Regions from separate parts of the Fenollaria sporofastidiosus genome, predicted to be linked through region 3. Evidence: riboswitches for the same ligand, from Rfam matches in the RefSeq annotation. Region 3 holds a riboswitch; each other region holds the start of a gene.

Region 1 (4,777 bases), 780 kb from region 3:
AGCTATGAGCTTAGTAAAAAGTACGATCACGTCTACGCAGTTGTAGGCGTGCATCCGCATGAGGCGAAGTACTACACAGCTGAAACGCGCGAGGCACTTAAAGAGCTACTTACTAAGGATAAGGTTATGGCGATAGGCGAGATTGGCCTAGACTACCACTACGATTTGTCGCCACGAGATGTACAAAGAGAGGTCTTTATTGATCAGATAAACCTTGCTAGAGAGATGGATGTGCCCATCGTTATTCATACGCGTGAAGCGATGGAAGAGACTTACGAGATACTTGAAAAGCACGCAAAGGGCATGAATGTTCTTTTGCACTGCTATACAGGGTCTATAGAGATGGCGAGAAAGTATCTAAAACTTGGCTACAAGCTAGCTTTAGGTGGAGCGCTAACTTTTAAAAATGCAAAGAACACTGTGGATGTTGCAAAGGAAGTTGATTTGAAAGACCTACTTATAGAGACGGACTCACCATATATGACGCCGGTGCCATATAGAGGCAAGAGAAATGACCCGAGAAAAGTAGTCTTGGTTGCAGAAAAACTTGCCGAGATCAAGGGCATCAGCACAGAAGAAGTTTTAGAAGCGACAAAGAAGAACGCATTTGAATTTTTTGGAGTGAAAAATGATTAAAGAACTCATAGTTGTCGAGGGCATGGACGACATCGCTCAGATTAAAAACGCTGTTGATGCCGACATCGTTGCAACACATGGCTATAAAATTAAAAAAACGCTCTTTGATGAGCTTAAGAAAGCTGTCAAGACGAGGGGAGTCATTGTTTTTACTGACCCTGATTATGCTGGTAAGATGATTAGACGCACCATAAATGAAAATGTCAAGGGCTGTAAAAATGCTTATCTAAAGCAGTCAGATGCGATTAAGAAAGATGATATCGGCGTTGAGAATGCTTCGAAGGAGGCAATTATCGATGCACTGATGAACGCAAGAGCATCGACAGAAGAGAGGACCGTACTATATACATCGAAGGATTTGTTTGATAATGGTCTTTTAGGCGCAGATGGTTCTAGTGAAAGGCGCGAAAAACTTGCGAGCCTACTAAAAATTTCTAATTCAAACGCAAAAAAGATGCTCGACGCACTAAACTATTATCAAATTTCGAGAGAAGATTTTGTGGAGGCTATGAAGAAAATTGACTGAGAAAGGTTTATATAGCATAGCAAGACTCAAGGAGCTGCAAGAGGACTTCGGCTTTGAATTTAAAAAAGCGCTTGGACAAAACTTTTTGATCGATGGCAATATCATTAGAAAGATAGCACAGGAGAGCGGCATCACAAAGGATACTACAGTTATGGAGATAGGTCCTGGCATAGGAACCTTGACAGAAGAGCTAGCAAAGCACGCAAAGAAGGTCATTGCCTTTGAGCTTGACGAGTCGCTTAAAGAGATACACAAGGAGACACTTGGACGCTTTGACAATGCCACAGTCATTTACAAGGACTTTATGAATGCCACAGAAGACGAGATCAAGGCATTGACGGGAGGACCCTTCAAGGTATGCGCCAACCTTCCATACTATGTGACGACACCCATACTTACATTTTTGCTCGAATCAAAGCTAGAGATTGAATCCATCACGGTTATGGTACAAAAAGAAGTCGCTCAAAGGATAGTCGCCGATGAAAAATCAAAAGACTACGGCAGCATATCGGTATTTACACGTGCCTATGGAGATGTGCGCATAGCATTTAATGTGTCAAAGGACTGTTTCTACCCCAAGCCAAAGGTGGACTCAGCAGTTTTATATATAGAAAAGAAGAAAAAAGATTTGGCAAACGAAGAGCTATTCTTAAAGATAATTAGAGCAGCCTTCATGAAGAGAAGAAAAACACTTGCGAACGCTTTATTTAATAGCGAAGTGGGTATAGATAAGGTGCACACAATAGATGCACTTAAAGCCATTAAGAAAGGCGAGAACACAAGGGCAGAGGAGCTAAGCTTCGATGACTTTGTAAGTATAACGAGAGACTTGGAGGGAATATATGGAAAGTAAAGTATTAACACAGGAAGAACTGGATGCGATTAAAAATGATAACATCGACTACAAGGTAGTTGAGAAGTTAGCAGACATTATGAAAGCACTTAGCGAGCCTTCCAGAATACAAATCATACACGCACTGAGCCTAAGCGAGATGTGTGTAACAGATCTTTCATACGCACTAGGTATGACACAGCCACTTGTTAGTCACCACCTAAGGATACTAAGAAACCTTGGCCTCGTTAAGTACGAAAGAGACGGCAAGCAACTTGTCTACTCACTAGATGACGAGCACGTGCTTATGTTATACAAGCAAGGCTTGGAACACGCAAAAGAAAAAGCTTAATAGTAATCGATATATTATCTGTCACTATAATGGTGGCAGATTTTTTATGGCTTGTATGTAAATTAGTCTTTAATTAGATTAAATAAATATGCTACATACATCCATCAATATGAGTATTAACCTTGCATTCTAAGTTCTGTAGTGATATAATTATATTGATATCGTTTAAGGGAAGTTTTAAAAACGCAGTCGCCGCTGCCGTTGGCGCATACTGAGTAAACACTTATGTCACTGTTATTTCATCCATAATGGGAAGGCGTTTACAAGGGATTAAAGCGCTAGCCGGAAAACCTTACTTTATCGAGAAACACCTTCGGCAAAGAGAGGTTCTTTTCCAAATCAATTTGATTTTCAAAAGGAGTCTTTGCGTGGGGAAATAAAAGGAGGAATAATTTATGAGAAAGAAAAGTATCATTCTCATGAGTCTTTCACTAATTTTATTGTCCGCAGACGCATTCGCAATGCACATCATGGAAGGTTACCTTCCTAAAGAGTGGTGCGTAATCTGGGGACTTGTATCTTTACCATTCATCATACTTGGTATAAGAAAAATTGCTAAAGACTCTGATTCAAACGAGAAGAAAGTTTTACTTGCACTTGCAGGTGGCTTTATCTTCGTACTATCTGCTATGAAGATCCCTTCAGTAGTAGGTAGCTGTTCACATCCAACAGGTACTGGACTTGGTGCAATACTATTTGGACCACTTCAAACATCCGTTTTAGGTTTAATTGTTTTAATTTTCCAAGCTTTGTTATTAGCTCATGGTGGTTTAACTACTTTAGGTGCTAATACTTTCTCTATGGCTATAGCTGGACCATTCTTAGCTTTTGCCATCTATCACTTGTTAAAGAAACAAAATAGAAGCCTTGCAGTATTCTTAGCAGCAACTCTTGGTGACTTATTCACTTATGTTGTTACTGCAACTCAACTTGCTGTTGTTTACCACGAAGGAATTGGATTTACAGCTGCTTTAGGTAAGTTCTTATCTATCTTTGCTGTTACTCAAGTTCCTATCGCTATAGTTGAAGGTTTACTAACTGTTGTTATTGTTAACCTTATAGTTAGATACAAAGGTGAGGGGGTACTTACAAATGAAAGATTATAAGAAGACTAATTTGATTTTAATCATACTTGCTATCTTACTTGTTGTACTACCACTTGTTTTCGTTCAAGGCGAATATGGCGGATCTGATGATGCCGCAAGTGAAGAGATTGAAGCATTAAAACCAGGCTATGAGCCATGGTTCGAGTCCCTTTGGGAACCACCATCGGGCGAAGTTGAATCCTTGTTATTTGGTCTTCAAGCTGCTATCGGTGCTGGAGCTATTGGCTACATCATTGGCAGCTGGAAGGGAGATGCAAGTAAGAAGGAAAAAGATAAATAAAGGAGCTTAGGTAAATTGCTACTCATTGATCAGTTCGCATATACCAACGGCTTAAGGCATATCAAGGCAGGATATAAATTTATATTCTGCCTAGCTATGCTAGTTTTAGCTATTGGTCTTGACAATATATATGTAAATTTAGGCATATTCATCTTAATAATATTCTTAGAGCTTGCATTTGCAAAGTTTAAAGTAAGAAACGTCTTATCATTTATTAAAGTTCCGACTATATTCATATTCTTAGGAACAATATTTTTGATAATTGGTTTTTCTAAAGAAAATCATTTTGTCTATTCCATAAACATCTTTGGCATATACTTTGGAGTGATTGAGGGGCAAGAGATGCTGTTTCTTAACGTGTTTATGAGATCTCTTGCGGCGACCTCTTCGGTCATATTCTTAAGTGTAACGACACCCATGGTCGATATAATCAAAGTTTTCAAGAGCTTGCATCTGCCAAACATCTTCATCGAGCTCTTTATGCTTATTTACCGCTTCATCTTCATCATCATAGAAGAGGCGCAAACAAACATAAACTGTCTTGAGATAAAGTTTGGCTTTATAAACACTAAGACATCGTTTAAGTCTATCAAGATCTTTGTTGAGAACATGGTCTTAGGTATATTTAAGAGAAACGAAGAGATGATTAATGCTTTAAATATCAAGCTATACAATGGGGAATTTCCGGTTAGGTGATTATATGTTAGAAGTAAAAAATTTAGAATATACTTATGAGAGTGGACAAAAGGTCTTAGACGGAGTAAGCCTCTCGACTAATAACGGCGCCATCACCATGATTATAGGTGAGAACGGTGCCGGTAAGACTACTTTATTTAAAAACATACTTGGGCTACTAAAGAGGGACAAAGGCGAGATACTTGTTGATGGTGAGCTTCTTCGCTACGACAAGAAGAGTCTTTTGAATTATAGAAAGAACGTTACTATGGTTTTTCAAGACCCGGACAATCAAATCTTCTACTCGAACGTGTTTGATGACACTGCTTTTACGCTTAGAAACCTTGGCTACGACGAAGAAACTGTCAAG
Region 2 (4,777 bases), 720 kb from region 3:
GCCTTCTGTCTCGCTGCGCTTCTCTTCATACCCTTGGCGAAGACTAGGTCAGAGGTCATCTGATCTAGAACTTTGATGTAGGGGTTTAGTGAGTTTTGTACATCCTGTGTTATGTAGCCTATGGGCCCTTTTAGTTTATCTTTAAGTGTTGTGACTTTTTCTCCTTTATAATATATCTCGCCGTCTATGTGCGCGTTTTTTATTAAGCCAAGTGCCGATCTAAACGATACGCTCTTACCCGCACCCGAAGCACCTATGATGCCTATGGCTTCGCCGGGCGCAAGTTTAAAGTTTATATCCTTGATGATCTTCTTATCAGCTATGCTTACTGAATAATTCTTTAGCTCTATCATATGTTCACCTCGTCAAATGTGTAGTGAAAGATAAGGCTTAGGAAGAATATGCCTAGTGCCGGCCACAGTACTATGAGCGGCTTATCTATGATGTAGCCTCTGTATTGGTAGAGCATGGTTCCAAAGTCTGGCGCGGTGATGTCTGCTCCTAGGCCTATAAATGTAAGTGAAGCATATGCCAAGATGTGATTTGATGCCTTGTTACCCATAAGGTTTAGGCTCGGTGCAAGAAGCTGTGGTAGTAGGAACTTTCTCATAATGTAGGAGTTTGGCGCTTGCAGCATTCTTAGTGTATCAACGTAAGGGTCCTTTAGTATAATCTCGCTTAGTTTGTAGCTTTGATTAGCAAAGAAGCCTAGGTTTGAAAAGCCAAGTGCAAGTCCAACCGCAAGTACTGAGTCTGTGAAGACTATGGACGCGATCAAGGCGACTATGAAGGTAGGTATGATAAGCGTTAGGTCGGTTAAGAACCTGATAATGTTTAGTGCAAAGCCGCCATAAAAGCCTGCGACTATGCCTAGAAACATGCCTAAGATATACGAGACGGCGCTTGCTATCACAACTACATAGAGTGTTCTTAAAAAGCCTTGTGCCATGAGCGAGAAGATGTCGCGGCCAAGGTGGTCTGTGCCCATGATGTGCTCAGCCGATGGCGGAAGAAACTTGTTCTTGATGTCGACGAACTTCGGGTTTTGCGTAGGTATTATTGACAAAACTATCGCCACGAGTAAAATGATGACTACGGAAACTATAGCTTTTTTCATTACGCACTCCCCCTTCTAATAAAGACTTTTGAAAACACTGTGAATATTAAATGCACAAAGAACATCCATATGATGATCATCATTATGTATGTTTGTATGATTAGGTAATCTCTGTGCGCTATGGACTCGATTAAAAGTGCCGAGAGTCCCTGTATAGATAGAGCGAACTCAACAACTGAGCTGGCACCTATGACGTAGGCGCTTTGACTTATTAGTAGACCTGTTAAGCCTTGTAAGGGCTCGTGGTAGCAATACTTTAAAAGCGCTCTTTCTCTTTTGTAGCCTCTCTCAAGGTAGAAGCTGAAGAATGGCTTTTTCATCACTTCCAAGAAGTAGATCCTGACTGTTCTTGACATCGGCCCTATAAGTGGAAGGCCGACGAAGAAAACTCCGACTGCTAGACTTGCTATGGAGCCTGACTTGAAAAATTTGATAAACCTGTACTTCACTCCGAAAAAGTAGACGAAGAGTATGATGAGTATAAAAACAGGCACTGTCTGCGTGAATAATGCTAGTGCCCTTGTTAGTTTATCAAAAAATCCACGCTTCAAACTGGCAAGGTAGCCTAGCCAAAAGGCTAATATACTTGCGTATACTAGCCCAAGTAAGCCAAGCAAAAGTGAGACTGGAGCTCTTCTTAGTATTTCAGGCTTAAGATTGACGCCTGTCATGTAGCTTTTGCCCCAATCACCCTTTATAAAATCTCCTATCCAGTCTAAATACTGTGATATAAGCGGTTTGTCAAGACCAAATTCTTTTTTTAAATAGTTTACGTTCTCCTCAGTGGCAGGTAGGTTTCTTTCGCTAAGAGCCATCATCACCGGGTCTCCGCTCATAAGCCTAACTATGCCAAAGGCAATAAGTGAGCCTACGAAGAAGATCAAAAACCATTTGCAAAAAAAGTTTATGACTTTCATCTATCTAACTGTTAGTGTTGGATTTGTTACAAAGTAGTCGCCGTTCCAGATTTCATAATTCTTGATATTGTCAGAAAGCATTACGAACCAGTGTGGGTCAACTGTGTATAGTATTGGAAGGTCTTCGTAGATCTTTGCTTGAATTTCTTTTGAAAGCTCGTCTCTCTTAGCAAGGTCAGCTGTAACGCCAAGCTCGTCTATAATCTTATCAACTTCAGCATTTGAGTAGTAGCTGTGGTTCTTAACAGCGTCAGTCTTGAAGTGTTGAGCAAAGAAGTAGTGTGGGTTGCCACTTGCTGTTGGGTTTTGAGCGTATAATAATATATCGTGATTGCCCTTAGCAGCTTCTTCGTCGATGCTGTCAGCTAGTGACACGCTTGCTTCGATACCTACTTGCTCTAAGTCAGATACAAGCACTTGACCTATAACTGGTAGGTCTGGTTTCGCAGAGTATGTTAATATAGTAAGCTTAACAGGCTTGCCGCTCTTGTCCATAAGCTTGTCGCCTTCATAAGTGTAGCCAGCAGCCTTGAATTCTTCCTTAGCATTTTCTATGTCATAAGTTAATTTTTGATCGCCATTGAAGCTAAAGTTCTTTGCGAATAGTCCAGTAGGCATGTCTCCACCGCCAAGTGCGTCAATAATCTCTTGTCTATTAACAAGAAGGTCAAGAGCCTTTCTGAAGTGAAGGTCATTTAAGTGATCTCTCTTAAGATTTAAGAAGCAGTAGTATTGGTAGCCTGCGTTGTAGTCAAGCGCCTTAAAGCCCTTGTCTTTTAAGCCTACAGCTACATCATTAGTAAGACCAAAAGCAAGGTCTACTTCGCCACTTTCGTAAGCAAGCTTAAGAGCGTTGCCGTCCTTGAACGCCTTTATAGTGACAGTCTCAGGTCTAGCTTCAAAGCCATCGTAGTATTCGTTTCTTTCTAGTACAACTTCAGCGCCTGGTTTAAGCTCTTTAATCTTGTAAGCGCCAGTGAAGATGTACTTATCACCATCTTTCTTGAACATAACATTAGTCCATTCAGCAAAGATGGATTCAAGATTAACAGTAGGAAGCTCAGTAACGATGTCTACCTTGTAATCTTCTACTGGAGTGAAAGTAATCTTACCAGCAGAAGCACGAGCGAACTCGTTGTTTTCCATGATCATGTTCATAGCTTCAGAGAATGCCTTTGCATCAACTTCGCTGCCGTCAGCAAACTTAACTCCTTCGTTTAGTTCAGCTGTGAAGTGAGTTTCATCCTTAGCTTCGATAGACTTAACGAATCTCGACTTAAGAGTACCATCAGCTTGTAGTGTGTATACGTACTCGCTAATGCCGTGGTTAGTTATACTCCAACCATTGGCTCCGTCAAGTGGATCGTCACTTGAGATAACCCAAGTTTGACCAACAACAATTTCATTAACGTCAGCCTTTTCATTAGCTTCAGTTTTTTCGCTAGCATTAGCATTGTCACTAACTTCAGCTGGCTTTTCATTTGATTTGCAGCCATATGTGAACACTAGCGACAATATGACTACTAAGAAAATAAGTTTCTTCATAAAATCTTTCTCCTTTAATAAGATATAGTATAGAATTAACTGTGCTAAAAAAACTAGCCTTGCCCTGAACCGGAACAAAACTAAAGTACAAGTATCGGACTTATGCATAAATGCAAATACCGTAGCGGCACTGTGTAGGATTCTAACCTACTTCCTTGTTATATTCTATCTGAGCACATTATAACGCATAAATTTTATTAAGTCAATCAAAATGTATAAAAAAGAAGACATCATACGATGCCTTCTTGTATATAGTTTATTTAATTTCTAGCCAGTTTTTTAATAATTAATGAACTAATCTTTGTATTCACAATCAGCCAATTCAAGTTTTAATGCAAGAAGTGTTTTCCTTCGCTTGCTGGTCTACGAAAACTGATAATTTCTAAGCAAAGTATCATTGCGAATAATTTCTTTTTCATTTTTCCTCCTTGTTTTTCCTTCGTATAATATGTATTTACATATGTTCTTACTATTCATCATATCACCCTCACCATAGAAATACAAGTCTTTATGGGTATTTAACACAATTGTAACAAATCACTACTACAATCACACTGTATTTCATAAATTTATAGAAAAAGCGCTTGCTTTATGTTATACTTATCTTATTAGTTCATGCTAATGTTTATGTAACGACTATATACAAAGGAGAGAATATATGCTTGATAAATATTTATTCAAATCTATAGGCAAGGCGAAAAAATACATACTAAGCAGTGTCTTTATGATGATGCTACGCGTTGTAGGGACTGCTCTACTTGCTTTTGCCTTCGGCTCTTTAGCTGAGGCTCTTTACTCTAAAAGTACCATTGACATAAAAAAACTTCTAATAATCTTTGTCCTTGGTATTGCTATCAGGGTCCTTGCTCTATACAAGGTGACTGACTACCAATCGAACATCATTGGTGAGGTGAAGGGTAAGCTTAGAGAAAGGCTCATCACTAAGGCGGCCTCGATTGGTCCCAGCTACAAGGAGCAAATCTCGACTGCGACTCTAATCAATCTAGGCTCGGACACTATTGAGCAGCTGCAAAACTACTACGGACGTTTCTTGCCTGAGTACTACGGCGCTTTCGGTGCGAGTCTTGTTAACTTTGCTATCTTGTCATACATAGACTGGCGCGTTGGACTAGTCTTCTTAGTTTTAATGCCTATCATACCACTACTTTTGAAGTTTATCTTGACTATGGTTGGACGC
Region 3 (4,777 bases):
ATTTAATCTTAGGCGACCCATATAACTTTTTTCATCCAGTTAAGGTCATGGGTAATGTCATTAGCTTTGAAGAAAAATTAATTCGAAGGACAGGGGCAAGAGGTGGTTTTTTGAAGCTGCTTGGACTAGTCTCAGTATTATTCAACATTAGCCTTGCATTTTTATTCGGATGCTTTGCAATAATATTATTTAAGATCAATAAATATTTGTATCTAATCTACACTTCATACATGGTCTACGTCTGCCTTGCAGCACGCTCACTTCACTTCGAAGCAGATATGGTAGTAAAAGAGCTAGCGCATTCGCTAGAGAGAGGACGCAAGAGACTCTCCTACATAGTTGGCCGTGATACAAGTGAACTAAGTGAAGAAGAGATACTTAAGGCATGTATAGAGACAGTCGCCGAAAATACTTCAGATGGTGTAATAGCACCGCTTATCTACATCGCGATATATACACCACTTGGACTGGTTTATAAATTTATCAATACCATGGACTCGATGTGGGGCTACAAGAATGAAAAATATGGCGATCTTGGCTTTTTCGCAGCAAAGATAGATGACCTAGTCAATCTAGTGCCAGCAAGATTAAGTGCGCTTCTTATATTAATTACTAACATCTTCAATAAAAACATCGCCTACGCGTGCAAAACGTTTTTTAAGTATAGATATGCACACGCAAGTCCAAATAGTGCCTTCCTTGAAGCGCCCATAGCGGGACTTTTAAAAATTCGTTTAGGTGGACCGCACAAATATTTTTCTAAGATAGTCGATAAACCATATATTGGCGACATAGATGGCGAAGTAAATAAAAATGGCGTTTATTTCACCATAAAAGCGATGTATAAGGCACTAGCCTTGCTAGTATTAGTGATCGCTGTTATATATTTAAAATTAATATTAAAATAAAAAAATTTATTAATACACTTGAAATAATTACACATATATGATATCATATATGTGTAATTTTTGAATGTTCACCATAAAGGGAAGCTGGTGTAAGTCCAGCACAGCCCCCGCTACTGTAAATAGTGACGAGTCTATGTATACCACTGGGAAACTGGGAAGGTTTAGATGAGGTTGATCTATAAGTCAGGATATCTTTAGAACGTTCGTATAAAGTTACTTCTTCGGTGGGAAGGAAAAACTTACTAAATATGTATGTTTTATATCCTTGATACCCCTATTCAAGGATTTTTATTTTCCAAAAAACCGACGAGAGGAAAAGGCGCGCTTCTCCTATTTTTCTTTTCCTCTCGTGTACATATAATGGAGGAATTTATGAAAAAGGCAATACTATTAAGCTTTTTTGGTACAACAAGGCTTAGAGAACACGAAAGAGTCATTGACAAGTTTGTGAGTGGCTTTAAAAATGAATTTAAGGACTGCGAGATAAAGATATGCTTTACTTCTAGGATAGTTAAGAAGATACTAGAGAAGAAAGGCATGTCTTTTAATAATGAGTGCGAAGCAATCAAGGAATTGAAAGAGGCTGGATATAACGATATAAGAGTCGTTTCGACAAACATCATTCCAGGTAAAGAGTATAAGAAGCTAAAAGATGTTTCTAACAGACTTACTACTCCATTTATCAGTAACGCTAAGGATATAGCAAAGCTTATTGATGGCATGACAGCCTTTAAATTAAATGAAGGCGAAGAGTTCATCTACGTTGGTCATGGTACTTATCATGTAGCCGATAGGATATATGAAGATATTGACGAAGCTTTTAGAGAAAAGAACAATAAATATCACATGATGAGTATAGAGGGTGATCTTGATCTTGATAGCGTTGTTAAAAATTTAGCTAAAGACACAAAAACTTTATATCTAAGGCCATTCATGCTAGTTTCAGGCGTTCATATGCTTGAAGACATTGCTCCTGACGATGATGACTCAATAAAGTCGAAACTAGAAAAGCTTGGCTACGAAGTGAAGCTTATAGATAAGGGTCTTGGCGAAGAAGATTATATCTTAAACGACTGCATAGAAAAAGTTAAGGCCATGGAAGAGCCGCTACTAAATATAGTTGGTGTTGGTCCTGGCGATGAAGACTTATTAACTGTTAAGGCTATACTTACTTTGAAAAATACAAATGCTGTCTTCGTTCTTGACAATAGAGGCCGCAATCTTGCTCTTGACACAGTTATGAGCTATGTAGAAGATAAACCTATCATAAAGATGCCATTTGACATGAAGAATGCTACAGATGCTTTATATAGGGAGCTAAAGGCAAAACTTGAAGAAGCGCTTAAAGAGTATAGAGACGTAAGCTTTGTAACTATAGGTGATGCAGCAGTTTTCTCGACACCTATGAACTTAACAAAGATACTTGATAAGAAGATAAATATAAATATTATTAATGGCATGCCATCTTTTGTAGCATTAAGTGCAATGAATAAAGAGCCGCTTATTGAAAAGGGCGAGAGTCTTGTGATAAGTGACAACACAGAGCTAGTTAGGGCAGCAAAGCCTGACAGAGCTGTTATACTTAAGGGCACCATTAACAAGGAAGCTGTTTTAGAACTTAAAGATACTTACGAAGCAGAATATTTTAAGAGGATATCGATGCCAAACGAAATGTATCTTACGGATGAGGACGAAATACGTAAGGATAACGATTATATATCGCTATTCTACTTAAAGAAAAGGAAGTAAATTATGCACGGAGCAAATTTTTATGATTATGACAAAAAACTCATAGATTTCAGCTCTAACATCAATGTATTTAATATGAACGAAATACTTTTCTCTAATATTAAGGAAGACTTTGATTATGTCAATGTCTATCCTGATATAAAACAGAGGGAAGCGATTAACAATGTAGCCACTTATTTGGCTTGTGATGCGTCTAACATTATCTTGGGCAATGGATCTATAGAGATAATTGATAAGGCGATATACAGGGCAAGTAGAGTGGTTATTTTTGACCCTTCGTTCTATGAGTATGAGCTTAGAGCAAGTGTTTATAAAAAAGATTTGATTAGAATAAATTATAAAGACTTTATGATTGACTATGATGAGCTTGATATATTAAAGAAGGGCGACCTAATTATACTAACTAACCCAAATAATCCTAATGGAAGGCTGCTTAAGAAGGAAGAATTAATTAAAGCTCAAGAGATTTGTAAGGAGCATGGCGCGACTCTTTTACTCGATGAGGCCTTTATAGAGTTTACTATGCATGAGTATGACAGCATAGACTTGTTTAAGGACGAGGACGTGATTGTTCTTAGAGCGATGACTAAGACCTTTGCCTTACCGGGAGTACGCTTTGGCTTTGCCTATGTACCAAAGGATTTTAAGGACTACTACGATGAGCTAAGCCTTGCTTGGTCTATAGGCTTTATACAAAACGAAGCATCGAGGCTATTAAAGGGAAGCGAGGACTATATAGCAAAAACAAAAGAGTATTATAAAAACGAAAGAGAAAGACTTAAAGAAGCATATAAGAGCTATGACAATTTTGAGATGAGTGATAGCGATGCCAATTTCTATTTGCTTAGATTAAAAAAACATAGTGACGAAGAAATGTATAAGATTATGCTTGAAAAGGGTATATTAATAAGAAGGATGCAAGGTTACAAGAACATAAGTAACGACTATGTGCGCCTTGCAATAAGAACTCGTGAAGAGAATGATTATTTACTTGAAAAACTAAGGGAGATAGAGAAGTGAAAGGCATATGCATAGCTGCTATGAATTCAAATAGCGGCAAGACAACTATAAGTTTAGCTTTAGCAAGACTGCTTGCAAATAAAAATAATAAGGTGAAGTATCTTAAGAGTGGGCCCGATTTTATCGATTCAAAGCTTGGCTCATTTGCATCGAAGGGGGACTATGGTAATGTCGACATCTTTATGCAAAAGAGTGGCGCTACTGAAGTAGGTATGGGGTGTGCAGACTACTGCGTATTAGAAGGCGTCATGGGCTACCTTGACGGCATATATAACACCATGGAGGCATCGTCATATGCCAACGCAAAGGCCTTGGGACTAAAAACAGTTTTAGTGCTTACACCAAAGGGCGAGATGTTCTCACTTATTGCAAAGCTAAAAGGCTTTATGTGCTACGCTGATAATATAGTTGGCGTTATATTTAATAAGACGCATGCAAAGCTTTATGCAATATACAAAGACTTAGTCGAGAAGGAACTTGGTTTAGAAGTTTTTGGCAATATCGAAGTTGACGAGGACTTTGTCATAGAGGATAAGGATCTTGGACTAGAGCTTCCAAGCGATATTAAGGCTTTTGATGAGAAGCTCGATAGGATAGCTGCGAAATTAGAAAAGGCAATTGATTTTGAGAAACTTTTAAAATATTTCGAAGTGGCAAAGACAGGAGATAAAATAGATTTTCCAAAGTCAAAGACTACTGTGGCAATTGCCTATGACAAGGTATTTAACTTCTATTACAAAGAGAATATTGATTTTCTAGAAAAATATTTTACTGTGAAGTACTTTTCGGTGCTAGACGAGGAAGAAGTGCCTGAAGCTGACTTATTATATATCGGCAGTGGAAATTTAAAAGATCACTTAGACATAATAGAAAAATCTAAATCATTAGCAAGCATAAAGAAATATTATGAAGACGGAGGAAAGATATTTACCGAAGGAGAGGCAACATACTTCTTAGCAGAAAGCTTTAATGAGCACAAGATGCTTGGTCTTATAAAGGGCAAGGCTGTGAGCGAAAAGAGGCTTCATAACTTTGGTTATGCATATCTAAAGCCACTTAGAAAGAATTTTTTCTTTGATACGGATAAAATTTTTTATTCA

What was found. Region 3 has a riboswitch for cobalamin ahead of KO172_RS07800 (sirohydrochlorin cobaltochelatase). Riboswitches for the same ligand answer to the same signal wherever they lie in the genome.
Region 1: linked by a shared signal. The riboswitch ahead of KO172_RS03710 (energy-coupling factor ABC transporter permease) and the one ahead of KO172_RS07800 (sirohydrochlorin cobaltochelatase) in region 3 are both predicted to bind cobalamin.
Region 2: linked by a shared signal. The riboswitch ahead of KO172_RS03050 (ABC transporter substrate-binding protein) and the one ahead of KO172_RS07800 (sirohydrochlorin cobaltochelatase) in region 3 are both predicted to bind cobalamin.

The regions. Positions count from the first base shown of each region.
Region 1 covers NZ_OW968186.1:787,501-792,277, forward strand. The annotation lists gene KO172_RS03690 (TatD family hydrolase) at 1-636, shown strand, start outside; gene rnmV (ribonuclease M5) at 629-1,162, shown strand; gene rsmA (16S rRNA (adenine(1518)-N(6)/adenine(1519)-N(6))-dimethyltransferase RsmA) at 1,155-2,015, shown strand; gene KO172_RS03705 (ArsR/SmtB family transcription factor) at 2,005-2,346, shown strand; cobalamin riboswitch at 2,467-2,659, shown strand; gene KO172_RS03710 (energy-coupling factor ABC transporter permease) at 2,742-3,452, shown strand; gene KO172_RS03715 (energy-coupling factor ABC transporter substrate-binding protein) at 3,439-3,732, shown strand; gene KO172_RS03720 (CbiQ family ECF transporter T component) at 3,748-4,428, shown strand; gene KO172_RS03725 (energy-coupling factor ABC transporter ATP-binding protein) at 4,433-4,777, shown strand, end outside.
Region 2 covers NZ_OW968186.1:659,362-664,138, reverse strand. The annotation lists gene KO172_RS03065 (ATP-binding cassette domain-containing protein) at 1-353, opposite strand, end outside; gene KO172_RS03060 (ABC transporter permease) at 350-1,117, opposite strand; gene KO172_RS03055 (ABC transporter permease) at 1,117-2,034, opposite strand; gene KO172_RS03050 (ABC transporter substrate-binding protein) at 2,035-3,579, opposite strand; cobalamin riboswitch at 3,649-3,783, opposite strand; gene KO172_RS03045 (ABC transporter ATP-binding protein/permease) at 4,238-4,777, shown strand, end outside.
Region 3 covers NZ_OW968186.1:1,566,107-1,570,883, reverse strand. The annotation lists gene cbiB (adenosylcobinamide-phosphate synthase CbiB) at 1-908, shown strand, start outside; cobalamin riboswitch at 955-1,120, shown strand; gene KO172_RS07800 (sirohydrochlorin cobaltochelatase) at 1,281-2,657, shown strand; gene KO172_RS07795 (pyridoxal phosphate-dependent aminotransferase) at 2,661-3,677, shown strand; gene KO172_RS07790 (nucleotide-binding protein) at 3,674-4,777, shown strand, end outside.